DNA from 3 places in the Alteromonas sp. R7 genome. Region 1 is predicted to be linked to each of the others. Evidence: predicted binding sites of a transcription regulator. Region 1 holds the regulator's gene; each other region holds the start of a gene.

Region 1 (10,694 bases):
TCGAAGCAGCATTACTCATAACTACGTCCTTTCTTACTAATTGCAAAGCCGCCAATGGCTGCAGCGGCAATAGCTAAACCAAACCATTGAACTGCATAGCCAAGGTGCTTTTCAGGAGACATTACGACGGCCTGATGTTCACGAATAAACGCGGGGTCAGGCGTGGTAAGGTGAAGAATAAAGGGTAAAAGTTTGCGCTCTAAGGCGTTGCTTAGTGCAGGGAATTCTATGTGTTGTACCAGCGCGGGGCTTTGCGACAAAGCCATGTTGGTTTCTTTCACTAAGGGGTTGTTACCCGGCACGCTAAGCACGCCGATTAATTCGCGCGTTTGGCTTGTAAAACTTATATCCGGTAGCGTGCGCGTTAAGTCTGGCGCAGGCACCCAGCCAAAGTTAACCAAGAGCCACCCGACATTGGTATTTACCGGTACGATGACATCGAACCCCACCCGCTGATTGTGAATCTGATTATCTAATAGCAACACATGGTTAGCGTCTATTGCGCCGCTGAACGATACGGTAATATCCCGAGGATCATCATGAGACAACGCCTCTTCTAAACTCAAGGTTCCATTACTTTGCTTTTGCGCTATGCTAGCTAAGCGTTGTTGCTTTTGGACCATGCGATCAAGTTGCCAGTACCCTAAACCGCACATAATCGCCACACTAAAGCCCGTGAGTAACCAAGGAATAACGTGGCGAGTGCGAGAAAACATGATTATTTCGCACCATGCAAAATTAGAATAAAAACAGAGGTGAATATGTTGATAAAAATAGTCCTTGTTGCGTTAGTGCTGTACATGATTGTGAACTTGTTCATGGCGATGCGAATCATGATGAAAAACGACACATCAAAAGGGCCTATGAGTAAGTACATTGGTCGACGCGTGCTCACTTCTGCCGTCATTGTTATTATTATTCTTATCGCTATTGGTACCGGTTTAATTACCCCAAACCCAAGGCCTTACTGAGTTTGGGGATTCCTTTTAAAGTACGTAAACAAAGATGTAGAGCATGACCCACACTACATCTACAAAGTGCCAGTACCAGCTCCCCGCCTGAAACGCGAAGTGGTTTTCAGGCGTGAAATGGCCTTTCAAGACCCTAAAAAACAGTACAATTAGAATGATGGTGCCAAGGGTCACATGCATGCCGTGAAACCCTGTGAGCATAAAGAAGGTGTTGCCGTAAATGCCTGACTGAAGCGTAAGCCCCAAGTCGCGATACGCATGTATGTACTCTTCTACCTGTAGGAACAAGAACCCACATCCAAGTAAGATAGTGATACCCAGCATTAGGGTTAGCTGTTTGCGTTTGTTTTGCTCTAGTCCCACATGAGCGAAGTGCAGTGTAATAGATGAGATAAGCAAGATAACCGTGTTGATTGTGGGCAACCCCGCAGCACTCATTTCCTGTGTGGTAGTGCCGCCTGGCGTTGACACCAGCGGCCACATGGCCTCAAAGGTCGGCCATAAGACCTCATTGGTCATAGCGTTGTTCGATGCGCCGCCCAGCCACGGAACGGAAATAAATCTCGCGTAGTAGAGGGCGCCGAAAAACGCAGCGAAAAACATTACCTCTGAAAAGATAAACCAGCTCATACCTTGTCGATATGAACGCCCCAGCTGATCGCTGTAAAGCCCTGCCATAGATTCGTCTATTTGATTTTTAAACCAACCTACAAGCATAACGAGCAATACTGCTATCCCCGCTAAAAGGATATGACCGCCATAGCCTGTTTCACCTTTGGTTGCTTGCACCACATAATTGCCCGCACCTACGGCGATAAGAAATAGAGCAACGGCCCCTACGATGGGCCATGGACTTTGTGCGGGTACATAATATTTTTGGTATTCGTGATTCTGTACTTCGGGTTGCATTTTCTTCTCCTTACCCCTTCGGCCTATTCGCCATTTGATGGTGTTGAAGCCATAAAGGGATTCGGTGTTGTCGTTAGGTCACTGGCTCGCGCTGTGACGTCATAGAGTGTGTACTGCAAGGTAAAAAACGTAATTTCTTCAGGTAGCTGAGGGTCTACATAAAACTGCATGGGCATATAGGCTTCACTACCCGCATCTAATGGCTGCTGATTGAAGCAGAAGCATTCAGTCTTGTTCAGGTACAGTGCTGCCGTTCCGGGGGATACAGAGGGAATGGCCTGAGCTACGATATTGCTTGATGCAGGGTTTCTCACATAAAACGACACCGTATTAAGTTCGCCAGGGTGCACTTTCACGCGCTTGGTTTCAGCACGAAACTCCCACGGCATACCGGTATTTGTGCGAGTAATAAACTCGACGGTCACTTCTCGCGACTCATCAATCTCAACCGATTGATAAACCGCAGCCGTGCCTTCGGTTTTTCCGTTAATTCCCGTAACGTCGCAAAATACGTCGTACAAGGGAACAAGGGCAAAGCCGAAGCCAAACATGCCAATGACAATAGCAACAAGTTTAATAACCATCTTGTTGTTCGCGCTTTGCTGTGACATCACGTGACCTCCGGGTAAATCCATAGATGAAGGTTGGTAAACGCTTGCTTAGTCGTTTATCTCCCTCACCACCTGCAATGTGTGAATGTCATTCCCATCGGCTTTTGCCGGTTGAAAGGAATGACCTATTCACAACTCCACCTACCGTTACTTAACGACAGGTGGCGTTTCAAACGTGTGATAAGGAGCGGGTGATGGAATTTCCCATTCCAATCCTTCTGCGCCGTCCCAAACTTGCGCTGATACCGGCTCACCTTGCTTTTTGCATGCCTTGATAAGCAGGGCAAGAAAGATGAGCTGAGATAAACCGAATGCAAAACCACCCAGGCTTATCCATTTATTAAAATCAGCGAACTGCAATGCATAGTCAGGAATACGGCGTGGCATACCAGCCAAACCCACAAAGTGCATAGGGAAGAACAACACATTGACCGATACCAATGAGCACCAGAAATGCCATTTAGCTAAGGTTGTGTCATACATTTTTCCCGTCCATTTAGGCAACCAGTAATACACCGCAGCCATGATGGAAAAGACCGCGCCAGTTACCAGTACATAGTGGAAATGGGCTACAACGAAGTAAGTGTCGTGATATTGGAAGTCCACGGGCGTGATCGCCAACATTAGCCCTGACAACCCACCAATGGTGAACAGCACAATAAAGGCAATAGCGAACATCATTGGCATTTCGAAGCTCAGTGAGCCGCGCCACATGGTCGCTACCCAGTTAAACACTTTCACGCCAGTAGGCACCGAGATAAGCATGGTGGCAAACATGAAAAACATTTCCATGTACACCGGCATGCCCGTGGTGAACATATGGTGAGCCCATACAACAAAAGAGAGCAGCGCAATCGACGCCGTGGCGTACACCATAGACGCGTATCCAAACAGCTGCTTTCGAGAGAAGGTAGGAACAATTTGCGAGATAATGCCGAAAGCGGGCAAGATCATAATGTACACTTCAGGGTGCCCGAAGAACCAGAAAATATGCTGGAACATAACCGGGTCGCCGCCACCAGCAGCATCAAAAAAGCTCGTGCCAAAGAACTTATCAGTTAACACCATGGTAACCGCACCGGCGAGCACTGGCATTACCGCAATCAGCAAGAATGCCGTGATAAGCCACGTCCATACAAACAGCGGCATTTTCATCCAGGTCATGCCTGGCGCACGCATGTTAAAGATGGTCACAATCACGTTAATCGCACCCATAATGGATGAAATACCCATGATGTGAACAGAGAACACAAACAACGCTGTCGAATCGCCACTGTAAGTCGTTGAAAGGGGCGCGTAGAAAGTCCATCCAAAAGCAGGGCCGCCGCCTTCCATAAAGAGCGAGCTCAATAGAATGAGAAAGGCGCCTGGTAAAATCCAGAAGCTCCAGTTATTCATGCGCGGTAACGCCATGTCAGGGGCGCCGATCATCATGGGAATAAGCCAGTTTGCGAGCCCAGTAAAGGCTGGCATTACTGCACCAAATACCATGATAAGCCCGTGTACCGTAGTCATTTGGTTAAAGAAGTTTGGCTCTACAATTTGTAGACCGGGTTGGAATAGTTCAGCGCGGATCACCATGGCCATCGCACCACCAACTAAAAACATAATAAAGGCAAACCACAGGTAAAGTGTACCTATGTCTTTATGGTTAGTGGTAAACAACCAACGCGTTATCCCTTTAGGAATATGATCGTGGTGTTCATGGTCATCATGTAGGTGACCGTCATGAGGCGCAGAGGTATCTGGCGAAATAACTTCAGTTGCTTTGCTCATTGTCTGCTCCTAGTTTCCGTTTGCCACTGCGTTGACATCTTTGGCTTGAACCATATCGCCAGTTTTATTGCCCCAGGCATTTCGCTCGTAAGTGACTACGGCGGCAATTTCCTTAAGACTTAGCATTTTTCCAAACGCTTGCATGGCTGTTCCTGACTTTCCATGCAGCACGATGTCAATGTGACCTTGCTGATCTTCTAGTGCCATCTTGCTGCCTTTTAATGCCGGGAAAACGCCAGGTAAACCTTCACCATTTGGCATATGGCAAGCAGCGCACGTTGCGTTGTATACTCGCTCGCCCTCTTTCATCAGTTCATCCATAGACATATTCATAGAAAGTAGACGCTGTTCTTCTTCTTTTGCTTTACGAACAATCTCTTCTTGTTCGCCCATCCACTTTTCAAACTCGGCGGGTTCTTTAGCAATTACCACAACCGGCATATAGCCATGGTCTTTACCACAAAGCTCTGCGCACTGTCCGCGATAAATACCCGGCTCATTCACCTTGGCCCAAGACTCGTTAATAAAGCCGGGGTTGGCATCTTTTTTCACGGCAAAGTCAGGAACCCACCAAGAGTGGATAACGTCGTCAGAAGTAATAAGAAAGCGTACTTTTTTCCCAGTAGGAATAACCAGAGGGCGGTCAACTTCAAGCAGGTAGTTATCTGTTTTCTGAAATTTGTTTTCTATTTGCTCGCGCTGAGTGGCGAGTAAAGAATAAAACTCGACATCGCTATCCATGTACTTGTAATGCCATTTCCATTGAGAGCCTGTTACTAACACCGTCATGTCAGGCTCAGACGTGTCTTCCATAGCAATTAGAGTATTCGCTGCGGGTACCGCCATGAAAATAAGAATAAGGAAAGGAATAACGGTCCAAGCAATTTCGACCTTCACGTTTTCGTGAAAATTCGCTGGCTTGGCGCCACGGGATTTTCTATGTAGATACATTGAGGCGAACATCACGCCAAAAACTACAACCGCGATACCTACACAAATGAAGAACATCAACATATGGAGGTCGTATACCTGCCCACTGATGTCGGTAGCACCGCGTCTCAAATTAAGCGAAGAGGCTTCTTCGCTTGCTTCTTGTGCAAAAAGCAAAGGGGAAAAAAGCAAAATTGGTATACTAGAACACCATTTTGCGAAAACGGTCGTTAGTTGTTTCACTCAGCACCTCCGTAATGGCGTGGTCAAAGACGCTGATTAATTTGCGCGATGCCCTACCAAATGGTTTGCGAACGATTGACCCATAACCTCAACTTGTAAAACAAATTTAGAGTCATTGTTATTATTTTGTTAATCTCTGTATAAGAATTGCGCAATAATGTCGTGCCGTCTAGTCTTTTCTATTAAAAATTTAACGAAGTGGTTAATTTTTAATCATTTACTAAAATGGTCGCGGGGATTTCAAGTGCAAAAAAGAGAAAGCGATTGCTGTGGGATGCCCTTGGAATCAAACAGGCATTTTGAACACGGGGTTAAAGTAAATGCTCGACTAACTAGTTAAGAAATCAATAAGTAATCGATGACTCAATGTCGATTTCAAACAAAATTCACAATAAAAAATGGAAAATACTTGAAGCATTCATAGAAAGAATAACGTGAGTAATGATAAAAATAGGCGCGAAGAAAACTAACAGGTTTGCTGGGCAGGATAAAACCTAAGTTGGCAGATTGAAGAAAAAAACAGGAACAAAAGACATAAAAAAAGCGGCTAACGCGCCGCTTTTATACAAACAAGCTAAAATACTACATCCAGTCAGCGTTTCTGATCACACCCACCGCAATACCTTCTATCGCAAAATGTTCAGTCGCCAAATCAACTTTTATTGGTGCAAACTCATCATTTTCAGCATGAAGCAATACTTCACGCCCGCGTTTCTCTAGACGCTTTACGGTGACGTCTTCATCTACACGCGCCACAACCACCTGACCGTTGTGTACATCAGTAGTGCGATGAACAGCGAGAAGATCACCGTCTAAAATACCAATGTCTTTCATGCTCATACCGTTAACGCGTAGCAAAAAGTCGGCATGGGGTTGAAACAGTGCAGGATCGACTTTGTAGTGCGATTCAACATGCTCTTGCGCCAAGATCGGCTCACCAGCTGCAACACGCCCAATTAACGGTAGGCCTTCTTCTTCTTGTGCGTCGTTATCAAGAGGGATATTGAGCTTAATGCCACGAGACGTACCAGGCAAAATTTCAATCACGCCTTTACGCGCCAATGCTTTCAAATGTTCCTCTGCTGCATTAGCAGAACGAAAGCCAAGCTGACGGGCTATTTCCGCACGAGTAGGCGGCATTCCCGTTTCTAACATGGTTGTTTTAATAAGTTCTAAAACTTCGGTTTGTCGAGCTGTGAGTGGGCGCATAAAAGACCTGTCTGTTCATACAGTTCCTGTAAGTATATACACCTAAAACTAAATAACAAGCACTTGCCGCGTCTTTTGCGATCTGCAATAGCCTACGACAAGTGCTTTCCTCTTATTTTACGAGAAGAGCCATGTTCGGGTTACTAATTTGTAACTCCAGCTCCCCATCACTATTTTGACGTGTGCGCATGCCTTCAACATTATCGAGCCCAAGTCCAGGGCTTTGCCACACCACATTGCCTTTATTATCAACCTCAACCACGCGATATGCGATGCTGTCATAATAATTGTACGAATAGTCATTCTCGTTAGGCTGGTAGATAGCGAGAATCGACTGATTAGACGACGTCGTTGGAACAGCCGCTATATACTGAGGGTAGAATGACGGTGCTATAGCGTCTTTGAGTTCTAATGCACCGCTCGCCACGTCATAAACATTGATGGTGTTGTAGTTTCTATTTAAACACGCAAATTCAAGTTCGCTATCACTATCAAAATTTACCGTGAGCAATTGGTCACAATTGGTTTCCAATTCATTCAATCCAACAAATTCACCATCCTGCATTTTATAGAGCTTGAGCGAACTATAGCCCCCAACAGCAAAATAATGCACACCGTCTTTTTCAGAGGCAGCAAGCGCATTAATTGAAAAATCGTTAATGATTGAGTCGATAAGCACCTGATTCTCGATATCAAACGCTTTAAGTCGATTGTTCTCAATAATAACTGCATCGGCGTAACTGTCGTTATTTACGTCAATGGCTTCAATAAACGAAATTTCACTATTCTGATTATTGTTCAGTGTCCACTGAATAGCGTTATCTGTAAGTCTCACGACATTAAACGACGAACTATAATCCAGTGCCCCTATTAGTAACTCACCCACACCGTCATTGTTGTAGTCTGTAACGACCGGTTTGCTATAGTTATAGACATCTTCGCCAACCTCAGCACTTATCGCAAAGTTATCCTCTTTATCTACCGATAAAATCTGAATAGATGATTCGTAACTACTTGTATCGCTAACAAAGACGGCTCTTTCATCATTATCGCCATAAGGTGCCCAACCCGCGGCATGATATCTACTCGCGCGCGGCGCACCTTTTATATCTGACAAGGCATATTCACCGTTGGCATCTTGTTGCGCTACTAAAATTTGATTCTCACCAGTCCAAATAATGTCGTCCACATTGTCATTGTCTAAATCGTCAATGAGAAGTGACATGCCACTGTAAGTGTTGTGGTTAAGAGCCCACTGCTCAGAGATTTGTCCCGCTTCTAATGCAAAACCTCTAACTTGTCCCCACTGACACTCGGAGACAACCACTATTCCTTCTGTAGCTGGGCTTTCTTTACTATAGGCGATATCACAAATGTCACCATGTTCCGCCGTTGCCAAACTGCTTTTCGATACTGCTGAGTAGATTGAGATATCATTCCAACTATCGGCACCGATGATTTCATCTACACCATCGTTATTCATATCACCCAGCACAACAAATGCGTCGCTGAACCCGCTACCGTATAGCCATTGGTTGGCACCGCTTTCGATATCAAATACATAACCATTGTTCGTTACCATTTCTATCGATGCGTCATCATCTACGTTACCAAAAGCAAGGTTATTGACGCCGTCAATATCGTACTGTTGCAACTGCTCACCTGTGCGAACATCTACAATGGCAATAGAAGTCGCATTGTAATATTCGCTCCCATATAAATAAGCAACTTCATCAACTCCGTCACCATTGATGTCGTAAAATAAGCCAGAAATAATACTATCTTCAATAATAAACACCGCTTCTGCGTTACTTTCGCGGTCTTTTATTACAGACAATCCCTGTTGAGTAAGAAGGTAGATTTCATCATTATTGTCACCATCAACATCTTGGGTATGCACGCTTCTAATTTCGCCTTTAGTTGGCAGTTTATACGGATACACATAGGTATTTTTAAGCGTATTGCCTTCTAGCGAAAATGCGCCCACGTTGCGAGCATTTACCGTGATAAGTTCACTTACACCATTGGTCGAAGCAATAGCAAAGCCGTGATTATAAATTGGTGTCATCACAGTAGTACGAGCATAAGCCGGGGCCTTGTCCGCATAAGAAGTGATTTCGAGCGTTTGTTGGGATTCAGTTCCGTCTAAGCTAGCGAAACTAAACATATAAGTTTGAGCGTTGAAAAGTTGATTCGCAGGTACATTCCAGGTCATCAGACCTTCCGCATTTAACGAAGCACCGGGAGGCGCTGAAATAAGCTGTCCCGCGACGTCATCGTCAACTCTGTCTGGGTCACTCATCGATACGGTAAACTCTACGTATCCGCCCGCAGTTACTACTTCAGGCATATTCGATGCAGTGAGCGTCATAGGAGAATTGCCGATCTCAACGAAAGTAGGCTGGGATTCAACAACGTTAATACCGTCTGACACCACCATGGTAACTTTAACTTCATCACCGAAGACTGCGCTGTAAGGTGGCAGCGTGGTACCATTAACATCGTCAAGGACTACACCATTTACATACCAGCGAAACGAAATCACCAGCTCTGAGTCGGGAGTATCTGAATCATGATAGTAGCCAGGCTCAACGGTGACTTCATCTGTGGTATAGACAGTCTCATAGGCATAGTAATAAGGCTGATTCACTACAGGAGGTACGGATATCGCATCGATATCTGAAAGCGCAAGGCCAGTATGATTTCCGCTGGCAAACGCTGTTAGATTATTAAAGTATACACCTACATCGTAAATATCATCGCCGTTGTTATCTTCGCCATAGCGAACTGCGCCATCAATAACGTCAATTCCAGCCGTTTTATCTCCTTTTACGACCAGCGAGCCAGATGACGAATAGGGAAGGTCGCCCTGATCAGAAGAATATGCAAAGTCCAATTTGCCTTTAGACGCAATGTAGATTGAACCATTAAGTTCAGACACGAAGGTGTTGTTTGTCACCCCTTCTGCTGATGTGCCACTGACCTTGTAAGTTTCACCATTGTGCGTGACAGTAAGATACTGCCTCGTCTCTTCATAAAACGTACCTGTTTGTGGGCGGTAGCGAAAATCAACACTTAAGTAGCCTTTTAATGTTGTGCGCACGCCACCGTCTAGCATAGACAAAGTAGTGAAATAAGACGTTACTTCGGAGCTGTTTTCACCTGCGTCAGTAATAACTAGCGAAAATTGTCCGTCATACCGAGTGGAGTCGTAATATTGAATGCACTGATCATAGTCTACAGTAATCGTTCCTTTACCCGTGTCTTCATCAAGCTTACCTGAGTATGTTACTGATCCTGATTCATAGCACTCGGTCGTACCTTCAACGTTGCCGTTCTCATCTAGGAAGGTGTAGATATCATATTGATCTACATAGGGTGAGCCACTTGTATTGTCACCAAAGAGCGTGATGTAAACCTCTTGTACTGCGCTGATATCCACAGTAGAGACTTTCGTTTCTCCACTGTAGTTCGCATCAGCATAGGTGGTTGCCGCCGAGTTTAGTCGTGACTCTGAGTAATCTAAAGGATTTGATAAAATTTCTAGTGCTGTCGGCTCAGGTGGAGGTGGTGGGTTTGTAGGTGGAGAAGAATCAGAGCCACCTCCACCACCACACGCAGTTAGAGCTAAAAGAGAAAAAAGGCCAGAAAAACCCAAGCGCGAAGTTTTCATACATCGTCCCTGATTTAAAAGGCATGTCGGCTTTTTAGTTAAAAGCTCAAAACAAGCCTAATTATTAAGTTTAATAAAATATTCGTTTTTTATAACTTAACTTTATCAATCTAGCAACAGCGCCTTGAGCGTATACGCTTATATTTAATGTAGGCGAAGCCACGTACTATTATTATTCATCCCATACGACTTGGTTTCTGCCCTGCTCCTTGGCTCTGTACAGCGCCTTGTCAGCAAGCGATAAGAGGGCGCTGAAATCCGCCTCAAAGGTGTCTTTGATAAATGTTGCGCCGATGCTGATCGATAAATTCATAGTGTCTGTCTTGTAGGTCACCCTTCCTTCTTCAACAGCAATGCGCAGTGCTTCTAGCT
Region 2 (10,694 bases), on a different contig from region 1:
TTTTATCCAAACTTGCAAGGAGCATGGTGGTTGGGGCTTATTAAGATGGCCAGTGAGGCGGCGCTCATCGGTGGTCTAGCTGACTGGTTTGCAGTGACAGCATTATTTAAGCCAATTCCAGCGAAGTACCCCATTCCGCACACCAATATCGTGGCTAGTAACAAGTCTGTTATTGCTAATAACCTGTCATTGTTCGTTAAGGAAAAGTTCTTTCATCCTGAAGCAATAGAGAAGCTAATTCGGGACAGCGACCCTGCTAAGGGCGCGGGAAGGTGGTTGTCACAGGATAGAAACGCTACCCGTTTAAGTCGCTTTCTATGCGATGCTTTTGCAGGCGTTCTGCGTGTGCTCGATGACAAACCTGTGAAAGCGTTTATCGCTAAAACCGCACAGAAGGGCATTAACCAACTTGATCTTAGGCAATTGATGGCAACCTCGTTAAGCGCCGTTACGAAAGAGCGCCAGCATCAGGTAGTGCTTGATAGGGTGTTAGGGAAATTGGCCTCACTGCTTGCAGAGCCAGAAACCCAAATCTACATAGCAGATACGTTAGTAGTCTGGCTAAAAACTGAATACAGTCGTATCGAAAAGCTATTGCCGTCTAGTTGGCTAAGCGAGCAGGGGGCACTCATTGCTGTTAAAGCGGTTTCAAGTATTTTGGAAGATGTATACGAAGATGAGCATCACCCCATTCGCCATGCATTTGATGAGCAAGTACACGAATTCCTCTACGAACTACAGCACAGCCCGTTAATGGAGAAAAAGGTAAACAGCTATCGGGAAAAAATTATTAATGACCCAGCGTTAAACGCGTATGTTCAGCAATCATGGGCCAAGTTTCATCAATGGCTTTTAACGTCTCTTGAACAGCAAAATGGTAAAGCAGAAACAAAGGTGTCGAGCCTTTTAAACGATTTGGGTACCACGTTAACGCAAGACAGTGAGCTAGCAAAAGCGTTCAATAAGCACATTGGAGAAGCGGCTAAATATATGGCGCCTGAGTTGGCTGAATTTCTAACCCGTCACATTCGCGACACCATCAATAGTTGGGATGAACGTGAAATGGCTGAGCAGGTAGAGTTGAATATTGGCCGCGATCTTCAAAAAGTTCGCATAAACGGCACGATCGTAGGCGGGTTGATAGGTGCAATATTGTTTGGCATAGAGGCACTGCTTGGCCTCTAGTCATTTATTTAAGCAAGTCGCATTAGCTGGTGTGGGTATGAATAGCTTTAGTGTCGCTGTTAATCAGCGCTAAAACGCAAACTATAAAGCAACCATTTCAACGCTTTCTATTGGCAACAAGTCTTAAAAAAGTCTACTTCGCCGTTAGTGCAAATACCAAATTATCAGCGTCTACTTTGCCTTTCAAACCGCCTTCAAGCACCGAGCGCTCTAACCTTTGAATGTTGTAGTCCGCTGAATAAAGAGCGTCGACGGTTTTTTCGTTTACGCTAAAGGGAGGGCCGGCCATTTCATTCTGGTCATACTCGAAAGAAATGATTAGCTGGGGGGCGCATTGAGTAATGGCCATTAAATGCGCAGCATATTGCTCGCGAAGCGGGCTAGGCAGCGCGACTAAAGCGGCTCTATCATAAATGCCCGTAACGTCACCTAAGTCGCTTGATGTAAGTTTAAAGATATCACCTACGTAAATGGTTAAACCGTCTTTAGCGTAAATTTTACCGTTGGAAGTAGTGGTAACAGTAGGCTCTACACCTAGCTCTTCAAACAGCTGTATAATAGCCACTTCGCTTAGCTCAGCACCAACCACTTCACAACCCTTGGAGAGTAACCAACCAATATCTCGGGTCTTTCCACATAGTGGTACAAAAATGCGCTTTAAAGATGTGCTAGGACTATCGTCGCCAAACAGAAAAGACGCATACTTTACCAGAAGTGCATTCCCTTCAGGTTCGTGAAATCCAATCTCGTTCTTTTGCCATTTACTGTGCCAAAAACTATGTTCCATATAAACCTCAAGTAAGTAAGCGATATATCTCTAAAAAAACAGACGTTTTTATGAAGGGTATTAGAAACAAAAAAAGGTAGCGAGAAACGCTACCTTTTAAACAAAATTAGTTATCAAGCGGTGTATTGAAGTCTTCAGATAACTCGAAGTCACCTTCAACCGTTGTCACTTTGTTGTCTACAAAGTTAATCACCATTTGCTTTTGAAAATCTTCACCACGCTTTTTCATACCGCGCTTCATATCGTAAACGTAGTACCAAGTGTCATCGTCGAATGAGTCTTGAACAACAGGGTTACCTAGTACATAAATAACTTGTTCTTTTGTCATTCCAACGCGCAGCTTTTCCACATCTCTTTGATCAAGGAAGTTCCCTTGAGGAACGTCGATTCGATAAATCCAGTTCGAGCAAGCGGTTGATGTTAGTGTGATACCAAGAATTACTAATAGGTGTTGCAACTTCATGCGTTAATTTGTCCAGTATTGCCTTTGTTAGTGTCAATGAACTTCGCTAAAGCGAATTTCGAGACTGTTTTATTGCAAGCGCGAAGGCATGCTACATTGACAACTATGACCAATCAACTGCATTTTAGTTCGATGCTGCGCTTTTAAGCAGTTCTTTTGCATTCGCTAGCGCCGATTTGGTTACTTTATCACCGGCTAATAGTCTTGCAAGCTCATCGATCCTGTCTTGCTTCGTCAACGCCAACATCTGGGTTTCAGTACTTTCCCCGTCGGTAAGCTTGGTAACAAACAATTGATTATGTGCCTGTGCCGCTACTTGAGGTAGATGGGTAACACACATTACTTGCGATTGTTTACCTAATTTACGTAAAAGCCCGCCAACGATTGATGCTGTTGGGCCGCTAATGCCCGTATCGACTTCATCGAAAATCATAGTAGGGGTAGCGTGATGGCCGCTCGCGATAACCTGAATAGCCAGTCCTATACGAGAAAGTTCACCACCTGATACGACTTTTTCTAATTTGTCTGCATCTTGACCAGGGTTGGTAGACACTTTAAATTCTACGGTATCTAGACCTGTGCTCACCGGCTTCTTAAGTTCGTCGTATTGAATCTGAATATCCACTTTTGCGTGGGGCATATTCATTTGGCGAATTTGCACTTCAATATCTTCGCTTAGCTTACCAGCAGCACGTTGTCTGCTCTCAGAAAGCGCTTTGGTCGCGGTTAAATACGTTGCTCGTGCTTCTTCTACTTCGCCTTCAAGCGTACCTAACAGTGTTTCCTGTTCCGATAAAGCATTGAATTCGGAGGCTAGCTCTTGGTGATGCTGATAAAGTCCCTCTGGCATCACAGTATGTTTACGGGCAAGTTCCATCGCCTTCGCATAGCGCGCCTCAACTTGCTGTAAGCGAAGTGGATCGATCTCTAAGTGATCGCAGTAGCTACGTAGCTCTCCTGCCGCTTCTTCTACTTGAATTGCTGCATCATTAAGCATTGCAATGATTGGCGTTAAACTAGCGTCGTGCGCCTCTAATTCGCCTAAACGTTCAATACTGCTTTGTATAACTGACAGTGCGTTGCCTTCATCGCTTTCATATAAATTGTATACGCTAGTCTGTGCTTGCTCTAAAAGGCTTTGCCCGTTACTCAGGCGTTTGTGCTCTATTTCTAACTCTTCAAATTCACCCTCTTCAATGGCGAATTCATCAAGTTCTTGAACCTGATAAGTTAACAGCTGAATTCTGTCTTCGCGCTGCTGGGCTTGTTCTTGAAGCGCCTTTAACGTGCGCTGCTTATCACGCCAAAGAGAGTAGGTTTCTCTAACCTGCACTAATATGTCGTTGTGCTTAGCGTAACCATCGACTAATTCCCTTTGATGGTCTTCTTTCAGCAACTGTAGGTGAGTATTTTGACCGTGAATGGCCAACAAAAACTGGCCTAAGCCTTTTAACTGCTGAAGTGAGGCGGGAATACCGTTGATAAAAGCTTTTGAACGGCCTTCCTTTGAAATAACTCTGCGAATAAAGCAGCTATTCTCATCTTCATCTGAGGTGAGCTCATGTTCATCGAGGAAGGCTTTAGCTAATACATTGCCGTTTAGAGAAAAGTGAGCAATGATCTCCGCTTTTGCGCTGCCTTTTCGCACCGCATTTGCGTCGGCGCGCTCGCCTAAGCACAAACTTAAAGCATCAATGGCGATGGATTTACCAGCACCGGTTTCGCCGGTTATAGCAGTCAACCCGTTTTCCAGTTGAACCGATAATTGTTTTACAACAGCAAAATTTGAAATAGAAAGATGCGCTAACATAACCACACTCGAAAAAAGTTGAACATGATGATATATACAGTAACTGATAATATATACAGTATTTTTTCCGTGTAAAGTTAAGTCGTAAATATTTTACTTAAAAATTAAAGTGGATTGTTAAAAGTTTAAATAAATCAATAGTTTATAGAGCGTTTAAAAAGGAGTGGTTATGAGTAACCCATTAATAATAGGCTGCGCTAGATGCGTTCGTTACAGTGGTTATACAGTAGTAAATTAGCTCAATGCTAAGTAGCTGAATAACTCAAAAGCAAGCGGTAAACAATTCCACAACGCAGTAGAGAACCTGATAGCAAAAAGGAGAGCGTAAGCTCTCCTTAAAATTCAATTTCAATTAAATAGCAGGTAGTCCGAATGACTATGTGGTTTACCAGCAATTATACATTATTGCTGAAGTTCACCGCTGCCAGACTCAATGTGCGCGCGCACAAACCACTGGAACTGTTCTAAATCTGCAAGTTGGCCGGTGATCATATCTTCCGATACTGGGTCAATTTCACCTAAAAGCTCTAACGCTTTTCTATGGTCACCATTTACACCGTCATATACGGCATCCAGCGCCTTAAGGTGGTCAAGTACTAAACCTTTACCCAACTCATAATCGTTCCAGCTGCGACCTTCAACAATGGCTTTCGGTGTACCTTTAGGTACGCCACCTAACGTGGCAATTCGCTCTGCAATTGTGTCGGTCATTTCGCGTACCGCATCTACCTGCGGGTCCAACATTTCATGCACACCGATAAAATTTGGTCCTACTACATTCCAATGAATGTGCTTCAACGTTAACTGTAAATCTAATAGTGCAACCAATCGCTGATCCAATACCTTGATTGTTTTGGCAGCTGCATCGTTATCCATTCCAGGGGCTGTAAATTTGATATTGGTGTTACTCATGATATCTCCTATTGAATGCAAATAAGTCAGCGGGATGCGAAACATCATTTAGGCCAAATAACAAAGACCTTGTGCTGACGACTTGTTGTAATAGGTGCAACAGGTATGCCGAAAACTTATATTTCTATAAGTCTTGGTTTTCGTTAAGGAAATTAGAGAAGATTAAAAAATCTTTATTTTTCAAGCCTGTAGCAATCAAGAAAATGCTACAGGCTTATGTAATAAATGCACATGGAATCAACTAAATGGAGCAGGGAGGTTAGTAAAGCTTACTACCCCAACCTAACTTTTTACGAAGTACATTGAAGTAGCTGTAGCCCTTAGGGTGAACAAGATGGAGTTTGTCTACGCTTTTGTTTATTCGAATTTCATCGCCAGGTAGCACCGGCAGGACAATATGGCTATCGCAACTCACTTGTAGCGAGTCACTATTAACCTTTGATACTTTCATCGATACCTGACTGTCAGCATCAACAACGATTGGACGGCTGCTAAGTGTGTGAGGAAACATGGGTACCAACGTAAGTGCATCTAGTTTGGGCATAATAATAGGGCCGCCCGCTGATAAAGAGTAAGCCGTTGAACCTGTAGGTGTGGCTACTATTAATCCGTCGCTGCGCTGACTGAATACAAATTGCTCATCGATGTAAATTTCAAATTCCATCATATGGGCAACTTTTCCGTGGTGAAGTACCACTTCGTTTACAGCAGAGTTGTTACTTTTAAGCTTTTCGTGTCGATAAACTTCTACTTCAAGTAAGAAGCGCTCTTCTACTACGCATTCACCGTTAAAGATAAGGTCAAGTTGTTGAACAATATCATCGGGGTGGATATCAGTTAAAAAGCCGAGATTTCCGCGGTTTACACCGACAACGTGAATGTCAAAGCGAGCGAGCACACGTGCTGCACCAAGCATGCTGCCGTCACCACCTACCACAACGGCAAGGTCAGCCTCTTTGCCAATAGTGACAAGGTTACAGCTTTTGAAGTTTTCGGTTTCAAGTTCTTCAGCAATACTTTCCTCAACCAATAATTTACAGCCTTTTGCCAATAAATATTCGGCAAGAATGTTCAGGCTGTCGTGGGTTGCAGCGTGCTGAGGTTTTCCAATTAAAGCAACGGTTTGATAGGGCATGGAATGCTAATGTCCTTTCATTTCCAATGGTTGGACATTAGCACAGGTTTTTTGCAAAAGAAAAGCGTTAAACGGCACACAGCGCAAGGTTTAGCGATCTTCTAGCCGATTATAGTCGAGAAGACCGCCTTCAATAGGATAGCGCTCGCTAGACCATTGCATTAATTTATCACTAAACGCCCAAAAGTTAGGGTTGGTTCGGCGCATGCCAACATCGTCGAGCAGGGCTTTGTAATCGGCTTCGCTTTTAATGGATTTAAGCTTCTCAATCGAAGACGTTATCTCTGAGGCATTGATATACCAGAATGCGTCAGGGTAACTGCCTAACAAACCATGAACTAGCGTGATTGAATCTTTAGAAGGCTCCCGGTTTTCCTCTTCTTCAAATAGGCTATTTACATTGTAATGCGCGCTATTTCTAAGGGCAGTGAATACATCAATGTTGTCTGGGTTTTTGTCGTCTTGAATCACAATCATGGTAGTTTCAGGCATCAACGTCGCTTGTTGAGCAGGAAGTGAATCTAAGCGCTCTAATGCTTCGAGCTGTTCAGCTGATAGCAAACGTTTATTGTAGGTTGAGGCGTTCGGTTGAACCTTAGCCAAGTATTGCGATAACAATTGATAAAGTTCTTGTTGAGGATTATCTGTTTCGAACGCTATGCCAGAAGGTTGTTCGAAACTGTTGATATCGCCTTCCAAATAATCGGTAAGTTCAGGGCTCGCGTTTTGATACCAATCGTCAAGAAGGTCATGGCGGGTAGTTGGAGGAAGTAGATTAAGGAAGTTCGATTCACCTTCCATGCGCAAGAAATCCATATACAAACGGGTCATTAGTTGGTGACCATAGTTGCCGTAAACGTCGAAGCCCGCCACGAGTAAATAGTGAATTCGCTCTAATAAGGCATAGTCAATCACCCATGCAGTTTTAGTTGGCTGGCCAACCATCCCTTTAACAACTGTGGCATTATCGAAGTGACGAAATACGGTTAAGCTAGCATTAGTATTATCGCCGTCGCCATCCCATATACTCGACACACTCAAATGCTCTTCATTTTTGAATTCATTGTTCAAAAAGGTGGTTCTTGCACGCATATATTCGCCTTGGCGCTTTGCGTATTTAACCCAGTTTACCGCAAGGGCTGAGCTATCCTTTTCAGCGGGAAGGTGAAGGTTTTCTTTTTGAGAAGCGTAAAAAGCATTTACTTTTTCAGATGCTGCAATGTCTGGGTCGACAAAGAACACCCAGAATCGATCGTTAATGACGTTAAGCGCGACTTGTCCTCTGCACACGGGACCTTTGATATAACCCATAATGGTGTTTTGCGCGCGCTCAAGCATAAATCGATAACGACTTTCTACTGGCAATAAGGTAAAGGCCGTTAATGGGTTGGCCGCCACTTGGGGTTTGTATGATGGCAATGTTTCTACAGAAAATTCTGCGTCGACAAACCACGATTGCCATTTATCCATCAGTGTTTTATTAATGGCGTACGCTTGATGTGTTTTACTCACAATAGTTGAATGCACTGGCTGTAGACGATAGTAAACGCGCTCGACCTCCGGATCGTCGAAGGGTCTGCGAGTAGCAATAATATCTAACGCTTGTCCGGGTGGTGTACGCGAGCGCACTAGATTAAAAAACTGAGGCGTTTTACCTTTTTCTGAAATATCTTCGAAATAGAGGTGAGACGTAAACAAGTGTTCGTAAATATAGCGTGCGGAAAGCTGCATCTTGTTGCTATCCCCATTAAGCCACACTTCCAAATCAGTTATGTTCTCATTCAGTTCTTGTGAGAGCGCTTTGGGTAAAGGTAACGGCGCACCATGGTTTAACCACTGAATGAGTGTAGTGTGCTCTGCATCCGACAGGGCTGGCAGTGCGTAGGGCATGCCTCCCAGGGGCTGGCCTGCTATGTACCCGCCCATTTCATCTATTGTTGGGCATTGGTTTTGTCGATTTAAGCTTATATCGAAATTGTCACCTAAATGAGCGGTGTTGGGCAAAGGGTGCTGTTTTTTTAGTAAAAGCATTTGCGCTAGCACCGAAGATTGGGTCGGCGAAGCGTTAGGTTTTTCTTTCGATTCGAGCACGTCGAAAAAGCCACGCTCTCGCCATGCGTCTACGTTGTGGGCGTCGAGAAACATTCTATTGGGTTGGGCAGCGGTGAGTCGTGTCCCTTCATAGACTTTTTCTTTGTTAGCACCTCTGGCTATACCCTCTGGAGATGACATCTTTAGTTGGCATGGCGCATCGTAACAGGCGTGGCAGACAACACAGCGCTGCGTTAGTACTGGGTTTACTTGTGTGTCAAAGAAATTGTCGGGCAAATTTTCCATGGCGGGCATGACGTTGTTTGATGAAAGTAAAGGAGCGTCAGGTTTCGGCCATTGCCATATCGCTATAGCGATAATTGCTATAAGCAACGAAATCATACCGAGTTTCTTCATAATCGTAGTCCACAGAAAAGTTCTAATCAGTTTATCACTCATTTCACGTACGGTGATGTTAATAATTAACCATTAACGCTTGGCAATGGAAACAACCACGCATTTGTATGTATTTGGAGGAAAGCTGGAGAGGTAGTGGGGCGGTAACATTATTTTTACATTGTCATTGCTTTGGGCGTTGTACTAGGTATGCTGATGAAAAGAATTCGCAGCGAGGGAAACATGTCTCATCAAATTATTCTGCCAAGAGTGATGCACATAGGGAAAGGGGCGAGTCAGCGGGTTGCTGAAACGCTAAAAGGACTCAACTGCCATAAACCTTTACTGGTTACCGATAAAGTTATGGTCGAGTTGGGATATAGTGCTGCCATAGTGCAAGTGCTGGAGGAGGCAGGAATAAGCGCCGATGTATTTTCAGATACGGTGCCAGAGCCCACGGTGAGGTCTATTTATCGCGGTGTGGATGCATTCAAAACCCACGCTTATGACAGCATCATTGCTTTAGGTGGTGGAAGCCCCATCGATAGCGCAAAAGCCATCGCTATTTTGGGTAAGTACGGTGGCGAAATGCGAGACTACAAATTCCCGCGGGTTGTAGATGAAGCGGGGCTGCCGATCATTGCTATTCCCACAACAGCGGGAACGGGCTCAGAAGCAACGCGATTTACCATTATCACCGACGAAGATACCACAGAAAAAATGTTGTGTGTTGGTTTAGGGTTTATGCCAACGGCAGCCTTAATCGATTATTCATTAACGCAAAGTTTGCCTGTCCGCGTGACAGCCGATACAGGCATTGATGCGCTTACTCACGCTATTGAAGCGTTTGTTAGCCGCAAAGCTAATCTTTACAGTGATGCACAGGCGTTATCAGCCATGGCGTTAATTGCGCCTAATCTACGCACTGTATTTGCAGACCCAACAAATGAAACGGCGAGAGAATCAATGATGCTGGGCTCAACGCTCGCGGGCATTGCCTTTTCAAATGCTTCAGTGGCCCTTGTTCATGGAATGAGCCGGCCTATCGGTGCAGCGTTCCATGTGCCTCACGGATTGTCGAATGCCATGTTGTTGCCCGCGGTTACCGCCTTTTCTATTCCAAGTGCATCAGTGCGTTATGCACAATGTGCTCGCGCCATGGGTGTTGCTACGCAAAGTGACTCTGATGAGGTGGCGAATCAAAAGCTTATCAACGAACTAAAAGCGCTCAATGCAGATTTGCAGGTACCTACGCCTGCCGACTTCGGTATTGATAAAGAGGCATTTTTTGCAGCGACGTCAACAATGGCAAAACAAGCTCTGGCATCAGGTTCTCCCGGCAATAATCCACGCATCCCTACCATTGAAGAAATGGTTGCCATCTACGTATCTCTTTGGGAATAACGCTTTTGCGAAAACATTAAACGAAAAAAAGACTGCTCATTGCAGTCTTTTTTATGTGAAAAGAAATATTCTTTAAAAGCTAAGCGTTAAAAAGCTTGAGGGTTATCGAGCCGTCCAGCCCCCATCAAGCACCATGGTTTGCCCTGTGATATTGCGAGCACTGGGCGACATTAAGAAGCTTGCGGTATCTGCAAGTTCGTCAACGCTAACAAATTGCTTTTTAGGCATGGGCTCTAACATTATTTTTGTTATTACCTCTTCCTCGGTAAGGTTATTTTCTTTTGCCTGTGCTGCAATTTGTTTCTCCACCAATGGTGTTTTCACATAGGCAGGGCAAAGGGTATTGATAGTCACATCACAGTCACTCGTTTCAAGGGCGATGGTTTTTGCAAAACCCAAGAGCCCATGCTTCGCCGCTACATAAGCAGACTTATAGGGCGAGGCTACCAACGAGTGAATAGATCCTACATTGATAATGCGCCCGTAATTTTGCTTACGCATGGCAGGTAAAAACGCTTGGGTTAAAAGAGCAGGGCCAACAAGCATAATATTTATAAGCTGCTGCCACTTA
Region 3 (10,694 bases), on a different contig from region 1:
CTTTAAAAGTGGTAGGCGTAGGATAGGTTCAGGAAGTCTAATCCGGGATTGTCGTTGTTAAAGCCGCCGTTTGAAAAGTGCATATAGCGCAGTGCGACATGTTGTTTTTTATCGATCTCTACAAAAACACCTAATCTGTCTTCGAACTGATAGTTAGATCCAATATCTTTACCAGCGACTTTCTGATTACCTATGTAACTCGCTCCTATCCCCGCTTCTATATATACGGGATATTTGTCATAGAGCGTTGAAACCTGTTTCATAAATACAGGAGTTAATGACGCGCCGTAGCTTGTACTATGTGTATCGTTTTCACCATACTCCCACACTACGGCACTCACTTCCCAGTATAGCTTTAGGTCGCCAAACCAATCAGTAGTAAGCGTTTGTTCAAGTGGCCTGTACGCGAAGCGCATACCATCGATATCGTCAAAGCCGTGCATATAATCTACACTCACGGTTTGTTTCGCTTGTACGCTACTTGCGGTGAAAATAATGAAAAAAGAAAATAGAAGTAGTGATGCCTGTTTCATAATTGCTCCTTGATCTGATAATCAACAAGCAAAATTTTTTCCAATTAAAAATTATTTTAATTTCAAAGAGATAATAAAAACTAAATGCCGAACTATTCCACGCGAGTAGTGTAATTTACTGACACTGTTGAAGTTTTTACAAAGGTGTCCAGCGTGTATCTGCACTTACATGTTGCTCTTCCATCAGACGCTCGATCAGTTGCTTTGTATCTTCAATACCATACTTCGCTTTAATTTTATTTATGCTTTCAGATTCTGAAAGTATGAATGTATTGAGCTCGGCAATGATCTCGGGGTGTCTTAAGGTTGATAGCGAAAATGAGACAACGTTGTGTGGCAGGGTTAAATCAGCGGCAAATGGTCCCATTTGCGGAAAGCGACGAGCAACGTTTTTAGCGGCATTATATTCCACATCTAAAGCATCTACTTTATCGCTCTGTAGAAGGTTAAGCCCATCATAAATACTGTTTACGCCTGTTACCTTAACGGTACCGTTCTTAATTTGCTGTTCCCACTTTACAGGGGAAAATCCGTCTGGCGTGGCAAGTTTTGTTATATGAGTAATTCCTTTACCAAGGTTATCTGTTTTAACCAAAGTCACGGCGAATGTTTCTGCCAGAGGTTCAGAATATACTTTGTTAAGGCTATGGGTTATTTGATCATACCATCTGGCGTTATCAGGAAAGACAAAGTCTACATTGCCTTTTTTCAATTCTATTTGAAGGCGTTTAACTGGCATGCTCAAGTATACAAAGCGATGTCCGCTTTGCTTTGAGAATGCTTCAAGAATAGCCCAACCCAACCCCTTTTCATGATCCGATGAAAAGTTGTAATACGGATAATATTCAATATTTTGAGCGCCTACGATATAGGTGTCGGCTGAAACAAAAGGACTTGAAAGTGTGCATGTAACTGGCAATACCGCCATTTGCACAAAGCGACGAATACTATTTCCAAACCTCTTCAATTTTCAATCCTTGTTCTATCAAAAGCTTCTGAGACAACTGCTCGAAAGGGGTTATTCCGTATTTTGTTTTTATACTATCAATTAATTCTGGATTTGAGGATATGAACTTATTAAGTTCACTAATAATGTCTTGATGATAAAGCGTAGATAGGGAAAAAGGAATTTCATTATGTGGAAGCGTCAAATCTAAAGTAAATGCATCTTGCTCATATGATAGAGGAGCAGATCGCTGGCTAACGAAATACTCTAAATCTAACCCGTCTACACGTTCTTGGTACAAAAGCGCCAAGCCTTGTTGAATATCCGTAACCCAAGTTATTTGGGTACGTTGAGTGTCTATTCTTTCTTGCCAATTTACCGGTGTGAAGCCTAACGGCATGGCGAGGTTTTTTATCTTTTCGATGCCTTTCCCAGCGTTCTGTCGTTTTACAATTGTCCCCGTTACTGCGCTGGTTAATGGGAGGGAAAAGTACTTGTCATTTGAAGTGGTAATGCTGTTATACCAGCCTCTATTATCAGGGTATACAAAGTCAACATTACCTTTAACTAACTCGAGTTGAAGCCGTCTTATAGGCAAGCTTAAATACACAAACTCGTGTCCCGAAGCTTCAGAAAAAGCTTCTAAAATTGACCAAGCAACCCCTTTATCTGTTGATGATGCAAAATCGTAATGGGGGAAATAAGCTAAGTTTTGTGCGCCAATCACATATTTATCTGCATAAATATTAAGGCTAAACAAACAGCCAATGAAAAGCCCAATACATCGCATCATTCTAAACTCCAAAATGACTACAGCAATTTACAATATACAAATAAATTATCTTTGAAGCATTTCCTTGAGAGGAAGTTTTTTAATACAAAAATAAATCGCATAGCTATACACCATAATTTATCGTTTTGCGGGTGTAAAATACTCAGTGAAAATCTCTTGAACTTAATGACAGCTTTTCGAGCCACGGCGTCCGATCAATAAGCTTACCTGCGATGATATGAATAACTCCCTCTTTGGAGCGTTCAATAATACCATTTACCTGTAGCAGTTTAGCTTTTAAGAATGTTTGTTGCTGAGCACGAGCGGTGGCTTGCCATACCACAACGTTCATATTGCCTATATCATCTTCCAAAGTCAGAAAGGTAACGCCTGCGGCAGTGCCTGGTGCTTGACGACCTGTTACTGCGCCAAGCACTTTTACAACCGATTTATTTGTCTTGTCTTTAAGTGAATTAGACCAGCTTATGTCTTTAAGTTTACGCTGCTTCTTGAGTAACGAAATAGGGTGGTTATTTACCGATAAGCCGGTTGAGGCATAGTCTTCAAGTAAGTTTTCTGCCTCGGTTGGAGAAGCACCCAGAGGTGTGACATTTTTATCTGCATAAAAATCGTCAGTATCAAACAGTGGTAAACGCGTTTGGGTATCCATAATTCGCCAGCGGGTTTCGTATCGGTTGCCTGAAATAGTGCGAAGGGCATCGGCGCTAGCCAGTGCCTCTAGTTCATTACTTTTAAGTGATAGCTGCTGTAATTGTTCAACATTGGTATAGCCCTTATCTGAGCGGTTTTCCACGATAAGCTGAGACGATGCTTCACTTAAGCCTTTAATGAGCTTAAGGCCAAGCTGAATGTATTTTTCTTGGCCTTGTACCACCAGAGAATGCTCAACGTCAGACTGGTTAACACAGGGCGCTTCTACCCGTATGTGATGACGCTTAGCGTCTTGAACTAATTGGGACGGGGAATAAAACCCCATGGGCCAACTATTTAACAGCGCTACGTAAAACTCAACGGGAAAGTAAAACTTCAACCAGCAAGATACATAAGCTAATACGGCAAAAGACGCTGAGTGAGATTCAGGAAAGCCGTAACCTGCAAAGCCTTTTATTTGTTCAAATAAGTTGTGGGCGAACGTACTGTCATAGCCTTTGTCCGTCATACCTTTAATAAGCTTGTCTCTGAATTCAAAAATTCTGCCGTCCTTTTTCCAGCTCGCCATAGCCCGCCGCAGCTGGTCCGCTTCTCCGCCACTAAAGCCTGCTGCAACCATAGCAAGCTGAATCACTTGCTCTTGAAAGATAGGCACGCCCATGGTGCGAGACAGAACTTTCTCCACATCTTTAGATGGGTAGCTAATGGTTTCGTTGCCGTGTCGGCGTATCAAATAAGGGTGGACCATATCACCCTGAATCGGACCTGGCCGTACAATGGCTATTTGTACGACCAAATCGTAATAGCGACGAGGTTTTAGCCTTGGCAGCATAGACATCTGAGCCCGTGATTCTATTTGAAAAACGCCTACCGTATCGGCCCGACAAATCATATCGAAAACCTGTTTGTCATCTCCGAGCTTAGTAATGAACGGAATACTGGTTTCAACAGGGTATTGTTTATTGATAAGAGAGAATGCACGACGTATAGCGCTCAACATCCCAAGCGCCAGTACATCCACTTTTAAAAGGCCTAAGGTTTCAATGTCGTCCTTATCCCACTGAATAATAGTACGCTCTTCCATCGCGGCGTTCTCAACAGGAACAAGATCGTAGAGCGGCCCTGCGCTAATAACAAAACCGCCTACATGTTGCGACAAATGTCGGGGCGTGCCCAGTAAAGCTTCGGTAAGGGTAATTAACTGCTGCACCCTAGGCTCTTTAGGGTTTAGCCCAAGCCCCGCCAGCTGAGATTTCCACGGAATAACGCTGTCTCGGCGATTAATCTGCTTTACCACAAAATCAAGCTGTGATTCGCTAAAGCCCAGCGCCTTGCCCACATCTTTAAAAGCCGACTTAAAGCGATAGCAAATAACCGTAGCCGCGATAGCGGTTCTTTCCCGGCCGTACTTTTGATAAATGTATTGGATGACCTCTTCACGGCGTTGATGCTCAAAATCCACATCAATATCTGGCGGTTCGTTACGCTCTTTGGAAATAAAGCGCTCGAACAGCACACTTATTTGCCTTGGGTCTACTGCGGTTATTTCCAAGCAATAGCACACTACCGAGTTGGCCGCAGAGCCGCGCCCTTGATACAAAATACGTTGTCGCTTGGCAAACTGAACAATGTCGTAAATGGTTAAAAAGAAATACTCATACTCTTGCTCGTCAATAAGCGTAAGTTCTTTTTCTATGGTTTGGCGAATATCAGGGGTTATACCTTCAGGAAAGCGCACTTTTATACCGGCCTCTACACGTTCCCGCAAATACGAAGTGGGCGTATACCCTTCAGGTACAAGCTCCGCAGGATAGTGGTAGCGCAGCTCTTCTAAAGAAAATGTGAAAGCGTGAGCAAGGGCATTGGTATTGGCAATCCATTTCTCAGGGTAAAGCTTCTTAATTTTTTGTACGGTTCGCAGACTACGCTCTGCATTACTCAACGCATCCCGACCTATTTTGTCTACACTGGTATGCACGTTAATAGCATGCAATACATGTTGAAGCGGCAGTCTGTCAGCGTGATGCATGAGTACACCTGTACAGGCAATAACAGGAAAAGGATAGGCAGACTGCAGATGATTGTAATGCGCAAACCTGTGGTGATCCCTTCCGTCTAATAGGCGCTGAGCGCCAATATAGGCATCAATACTAGGGTGTTTTTGCAGCCATTCAGCCCAATGCTTGTCTTTAGCTTCTTTGCCGCTTGGTAGCCAAATGAATTTGCAATGGCGAATGGTACGCAAGTCCCACTCAGCTAGTTGGTATTCACCTTTATCAGAGCGACGCCTCGCGTTAGTAATAATTCGGCATAGTTCGCTATAGGCCGCTTTGTTCGGGCACAACAGCACAAAAGATAAAGTGTCATCAAATACAAAGTAACTACCCACAATAAGCGTAATCGGTAGGCCCTGATGCTTAATTTCGTCGAAAGCCCGTACCACTCCCGCTACTGAGCATTCATCGGTAATGGCAAGTGCGTCGTAACCAAGGAAAGAAGCCGTGGTAACAAGCTCTGCGGGGGAAGAGGCACCGCAAAGAAAACTATAATTGCTTTGGCAAAAGAGCTCACTGTATTTCATGATATTGCCTTTACCTTTTTCTTTAACCGCATACCGCTAGCAAAAAAGGCCCTGCACCCACCAGCGGCTCTCTTCATCTTTAAACACTAAAAGCCTTACGCATTGCTCAGTTTGGGCGATGAAATAATCGCGCTTTGTTGGGCTGTCATGCCACCACTCGCTGTGTAATCGCACGGGGCCAAAGCAAATTTGGGTAGCCTGAATAAGCGGTTTAGGTACATCAAAGGTGAAGGTGGGCGTAATGTCACTGCTATAAGCGTAATTACCGGCACAGTTACCGGTGCTCGACTCTGTCACTGTCATATATTCAAACTGATGGCTGTCGGCAGCGCGAGGTTGAAACGTACTGTTATCGCCTAGCTTCGCGTTTAAGCGCCCAATTAATTGCTTTTGTGCAATATCGTTAAACCTGTCGCTAAAAAAGTCGCCATTCTGCGTATCCATTTCTTCAAATTGCTGACAGGTAAGCGCAATGGCTGTGGCTGGCTCAGGCAACACCAGATTCTCAGTTTTAAGACTAAACAAGGGCAGCCAACTTTGTACTGAGGACTGAGGCAGTGCCGAACGTATATTAATATCCATTACAGGTGCTTCTCTGAAATGAATATGTACACTGATGCTGGATGTATATAAGTTTCTTGCCCGTAAATAGTGAGACAAATGCTCAAACTGTTGGGTGACAAAAGGGGTTAGATGCTGCGTGTTTTCAATATCAAAAGGCAATAAGATAAAGTTATCGAAGTGCTCCAAAGGCCTAAATAACGTAACGCGTGGAAAGGTTTCTCCCCTTAACGCAGTAAGATACATAATAGTGTTATTATCAAAGCGCCGACCCAGTTCTTGTACCGGCATGGCCAGTAGCTGTTGTACGCAGGAAACGCCCACCCTTGCCAACGAGTCAATGACTTTAGGGGATAGAGCCGTAATAGAAAGCGGGCACGTACTTAGCGCTTTTTTTATGTCATCGGGTGTATGTAAGTGGGTATTAAATTTATGAAGCGCTAATACTTTTGCGGCCTCAATTGTCCATGCGCTAGCAAAATGATAACGAATATCTGCTTCTGCCAGAGCTTGGGTTAAAGTTTTCCACAGTGGCTTATGACCGCCATAGTAATGAGTTAGGTTATCTAGCCTTACTGCCAGACCGCTGAAACTATTTGAGTGAATGTGGTTGTCTAATACGATATCAGAAGCCAGTGGATAAAGCCGATGGGCTAACTGCGTCAGCATATGCTTTTCGGCTTCTTCACTGAAAGGCAGAATATGCACGTAAGGGCATAACGCCGCTGCTTGGGCTAGCCCATGCCCAATTTCAATGCCTTCTTTTTTCGCAATATCATTACACTGCGTAATTTTGTTTGTTTTACTGCAGTACACTGCAACGGGAGTATTCGACGCTAACGCTGAATACTGGTTGTTAGTTTCGTGCTTCGGCAATTGGCTATGTGCACGCTTACTTCTAGCCGCTTTGATATGGCTGTCTAAAGTTAGTTGATAGCAGTAAATATAAGCCCACAGCATCATTAGCTCACAGAGTGTAATGCCTGATCGGAAAGCGTGTTGTGTGCCATGGCCCATTTAATGGCGTGATTGTCGGGGGTCCACCGATGGGAAATAACAATGTTATCTTTGGGCCACCCATGACGCTGCTTGCGTATGTTCACCGCCAAAGCGTGGGGTTTACCCTTTAGCGCGATATCCAAAGTAATGGGTAATGCACTGTCGCTTTCATTCGTCAGGTTGGCTTGTGAATCGCTCCCCATGTTAGCCTTTGGGTAACCTAACTGTGAGGCCTGCTGTTGCGGTGGAGTATACAGCAAGCACAGCGCATCATTATGCGTTGCCGCTACCTGCAGGCGTCGCGCTTCTTTTTGATTTACAGCATTACTCCACAGCACTACGCAATGGCAAGCCGTACTTTTTAAACATTGCTCTGCTGCCCACAAAGACTCTTGTTCAGAACTTGGTTTTACTACCAGAACTTGTTGCGCTTTAAGCCCCAAGTTTTCTAACCACGGCGACTGTAGTAGCCCGGGAGGGTTAATAAATACCACCAGCTTATGCGTACGGTGTTGGCATATAACCTGTTTAAAGAGTGAAAGTTCACCCATGCCGGTTAACGAAGAGATACGGACAAGACCTGTAGATGTAACGCCACCGTTAAGTGCTTTATCCAGACGCGGAAAACCCAGTGAAAACTTGGTTTCACTTTGTCTCTGATCTCTGGCCCGCCAAATATGCGGGTGGTTATTAAGCACGGATAACGATTTATTCATGGCACTCAAAATAAACTGTATTTTTATACAGTATTATAGTGCAGCAATAACCCTTTTCAAGACAAAAGGTTTTTGACTTGTTGTTTTAAACGCTAACTTACTGATTAGTTTGGAAAGGTAAAAAGATTAAACTTTTAAAAGAGTGGGAACATGGCTAGGGTCGCAGGCCTTACTACATAGCAAAGCAGACGACCCTGCCATACAGTTAGCGCTGTATAAGCGCTGACGAGAGACATAGAGTAAAATGTTACTCTTCAGATGGTTCTTTTTGAGCCTTTGTAGTCGTGCCGCTTACTGTTGCTGTAACGGTTTGGCAAAAAGCAATGAAGCCGTCGGCCGTATTTTTTGACCACACCATACGTACGTTGCTAGGGAGTGCTTTCACCACCTCACGAATTTCCTCAAGCGTCACTTCTTCATTAAGCAGCACCTTATTCAGTGACTCCTCAAATGACATCCCTTTCTCACAACAGGCCATGACGATAGTCGAAAAGTTGCGCATAAGCGGGTGCAGCGCATTGTATTGAGTTTGGTCGATAAGGCGGCTTTTATAGGCACTTTCAATACGCGCAGTAAGATTTTTCTCTAACGCATCTGTAACAAGAACAAGGTTGCGATAAGCATACGTAACCTTGTTGTTGGTCTGTTTATTCGAGTGACGCAATAGCGCCAGCTCTTTCTGTAAATTCTGCGCTCGCAGCACAAAGTAAATTAAAAACAGGATAAGTAATCCAATAACACCAAATGCAACGATCATGTTTATTGTGCCTTTTGTTCTTCTATAAACGTATTGATGTTTTGCTCCAAGATAAACAGTGGAACTGAGCCGTTTTCTAACACGGCGCGGTGGAATTTACGCACATCAAAACGCTCGCCTAATGCTTTCTCTGCTTTCTTGCGAAGGCCTTTAATTTTGATTTCACCAATCTTGTAAGACAAGGCTTGCGCTGGCCAAGAGATATAGCGGTCTATTTCAGTATTTACGTTGTGTTCTGAAAGCGCGGTGTTTTCCATCATATAATCAACCGCTTGTTGACGGCTCCAGCCCATCGTGTGCATACCGGTATCCACAACCAAGCGACACGCACGCCACATTTCGTAGCTTAAGCGACCGAAGTTGTCGTACGGCGTTTCGTAAATACCTGCTTCAATACCTAAAAACTCAGAGTACAGACCCCAGCCTTCACCAAACGCTGAAATATAGGTGTTACGACGTACCATAGGTAAGTCTTCAAGCTCTGCTGCCAACGATATTTGAAGATGGTGGCCAGGCACTGCTTCGTGCAAGGTCAGTGCAGGCAATGCATACAAAGGGCGCTTATCGAGGGCATACGTGTTTACCCAGTAATATCCTGGCTGATCATCGCGGCTAGGATGAATGTAACGGCCCGTTGTATATTTGGGCGCGATAGCGTCTGGTACAGGCGCTACACCGTAGGGTGTTCTTGACAGATACTCAAAGAGCGAAGGAAGTTTTGCGTCCATTTTCTTTGCAATAAACGACGCCTCTTTCAGCAAATCTTCAGCGCTGGTGGCATAGAATTGCGGGTCTTCGCGTAAAAACGTAATGAATTCGTTAATGTCGCCATCAAAGCCAAGCTCATCCACAATTTGCTGCATTTGCGCGCGAATGCGTTTTACTTCAGACAACCCTAAATCATGGATTTCCTGAGGCGTCATATCCGTGGTGGTGTAATGCTTGGCTCTATTGGCGTAATACGCCACGCCATCAGGCCAGTTATTCGCGGCAATATCTTCACGGGCATTAGGAATGTATTCATCTACCATGAAGTCGTAGAACATTTGATACGCAGGCAATACGCTGCTGGTTATGGCAGCCTTGCCTTGCTCCGTTAGCGCTGATTTTTGCTCGTCAGTAAAGTACTCTGGAAAACGGGTAAATGGAGAATAAAAGCCACTGTCCTCGGCATTTTCAACAATGTATGACGCCACCGAGTTCTCAAACCCTTTCAGCACGACTTTAGGCTGCGTGTAGCCTTCTTTTAGCGCCTGTTTCATATACGCAATTTGTTGGTCAAAATAAGGCTTAAGCGCATTTAGGCGGCTAATGTAGGCCTGATAATCTTCTACGCGCTTAAAGGTGGATAAATTAGGAAGCGAGGCCATTGCACCGTGAAAGCCATATTCTGAATTGATAGGCACTAAATGCGCGCGATACGTATATTCGTCCACATAGTTAGCTAAACGATATTGTTGCATCAGCAAGGCAATATAAGCATCAGTAGAGATGTCTTCTTTTTTATACTGACTTAAGGTCTTTTGAAAAGTACGCCATTGTTCATTTTGTGCTTTCAGGGCTTTGGGAGAGTTGTCTGGTAATACGTGAGCGAGTGAAGTATCGCCTTCGCGAGAAGCTAGAAGCGGGGAAACCGAAAGCTCGTATTGCCAAATGTCATCAAGTAGTTGATACAAGCTTTCATCGTTAAGGTCCTTTGCAGATGAGCTAACGCTGCAAATAAATAATAATGCTGCTAAAACATAGCGATACATAAGGGTCTCCGGCAACCTTCACCGGAATGACCCGGCGGTTACTCTTTCGTTGGTGTATATATTGGACTAGGGAAAGCAGTTACTTTATCAGATTTATTTTCTAATTTAGTAATTTTGGCTGAACCTTTTTTATTTACGGCGTCAATGCGCAAAATGTTGTGCATCGGTACATAAGTTTTTGTTACTTCAGAAAATTCGGTTTTCAACCTTTCATGACTAGGGTCTACAACAACACTTGTGTGAGTATCCCACACAAAGTCACCTATCTCGATAAAGCCAAACAAAGCGCCCTGCATAAGGCTTTTCACGTATAACTCATAGCGCTCACCGTTGCTGATGAACTGAACGCGGTAAAGAATGTCGTCTTTTGACATAGATGCTGCTCTTCACTAAAAAAATATAA

What was found. Region 1 encodes LexA, which represses DNA repair genes until DNA is damaged. Its sites were predicted from a motif close to TACTGTATNNNNATACAGTA; they were not measured.
Region 2: the regulator LexA is predicted to act here: its motif matches at 4,287-4,306, upstream of recN (DNA repair protein RecN).
Region 3: the regulator LexA is predicted to act here: its motif matches at 7,794-7,813, upstream of AC0J2X_RS13660 (recombinase RecA).

What each region holds. Positions count from the first base shown of each region.
Region 1 is NZ_JBVTQX010000006.1:201,042-211,735, forward strand. It holds gene AC0J2X_RS11785 (hypothetical protein) at 1-19, opposite strand, end outside; gene AC0J2X_RS11790 (SURF1 family protein) at 12-716, opposite strand; gene AC0J2X_RS11795 (DUF2909 domain-containing protein) at 762-971, shown strand; gene AC0J2X_RS11800 (cytochrome c oxidase subunit 3) at 987-1,880, opposite strand; gene AC0J2X_RS11805 (cytochrome c oxidase assembly protein) at 1,904-2,491, opposite strand; gene ctaD (cytochrome c oxidase subunit I) at 2,639-4,267, opposite strand; gene coxB (cytochrome c oxidase subunit II) at 4,277-5,440, opposite strand; gene lexA (transcriptional repressor LexA) at 6,023-6,649, opposite strand; gene AC0J2X_RS11825 (COG1470 family protein) at 6,762-10,322, opposite strand; gene AC0J2X_RS11830 (sensor domain-containing diguanylate cyclase) at 10,495-10,694, opposite strand, start outside.
Region 2 is NZ_JBVTQX010000014.1:30,532-41,225, forward strand. It holds gene AC0J2X_RS18395 (DUF445 domain-containing protein) at 1-1,185, shown strand, start outside; gene tmpT (thiopurine S-methyltransferase) at 1,319-1,972, opposite strand; gene AC0J2X_RS18405 (outer membrane protein assembly factor BamE) at 2,079-2,435, opposite strand; gene recN (DNA repair protein RecN) at 2,560-4,245, opposite strand; gene dps (DNA starvation/stationary phase protection protein Dps) at 4,648-5,157, opposite strand; gene nadK (NAD(+) kinase) at 5,417-6,292, opposite strand; gene AC0J2X_RS18425 (fatty acid cis/trans isomerase) at 6,383-8,725, opposite strand; gene AC0J2X_RS18430 (iron-containing alcohol dehydrogenase) at 8,963-10,123, shown strand; gene AC0J2X_RS18435 (3-hydroxybutyrate dehydrogenase) at 10,226-10,694, opposite strand, start outside.
Region 3 is NZ_JBVTQX010000007.1:299,931-310,624, reverse strand. It holds gene AC0J2X_RS13685 (acyloxyacyl hydrolase) at 3-533, opposite strand; gene AC0J2X_RS13680 (substrate-binding periplasmic protein) at 670-1,500, opposite strand; gene AC0J2X_RS13675 (hypothetical protein) at 1,481-2,284, opposite strand; gene AC0J2X_RS13670 (error-prone DNA polymerase) at 2,415-5,504, opposite strand; gene AC0J2X_RS13665 (Y-family DNA polymerase) at 5,541-7,028, opposite strand; gene AC0J2X_RS13660 (recombinase RecA) at 7,028-7,780, opposite strand; gene AC0J2X_RS13655 (hypothetical protein) at 8,028-8,537, opposite strand; gene AC0J2X_RS13650 (DUF885 domain-containing protein) at 8,540-10,291, opposite strand; gene AC0J2X_RS13645 (DUF1820 family protein) at 10,330-10,665, opposite strand.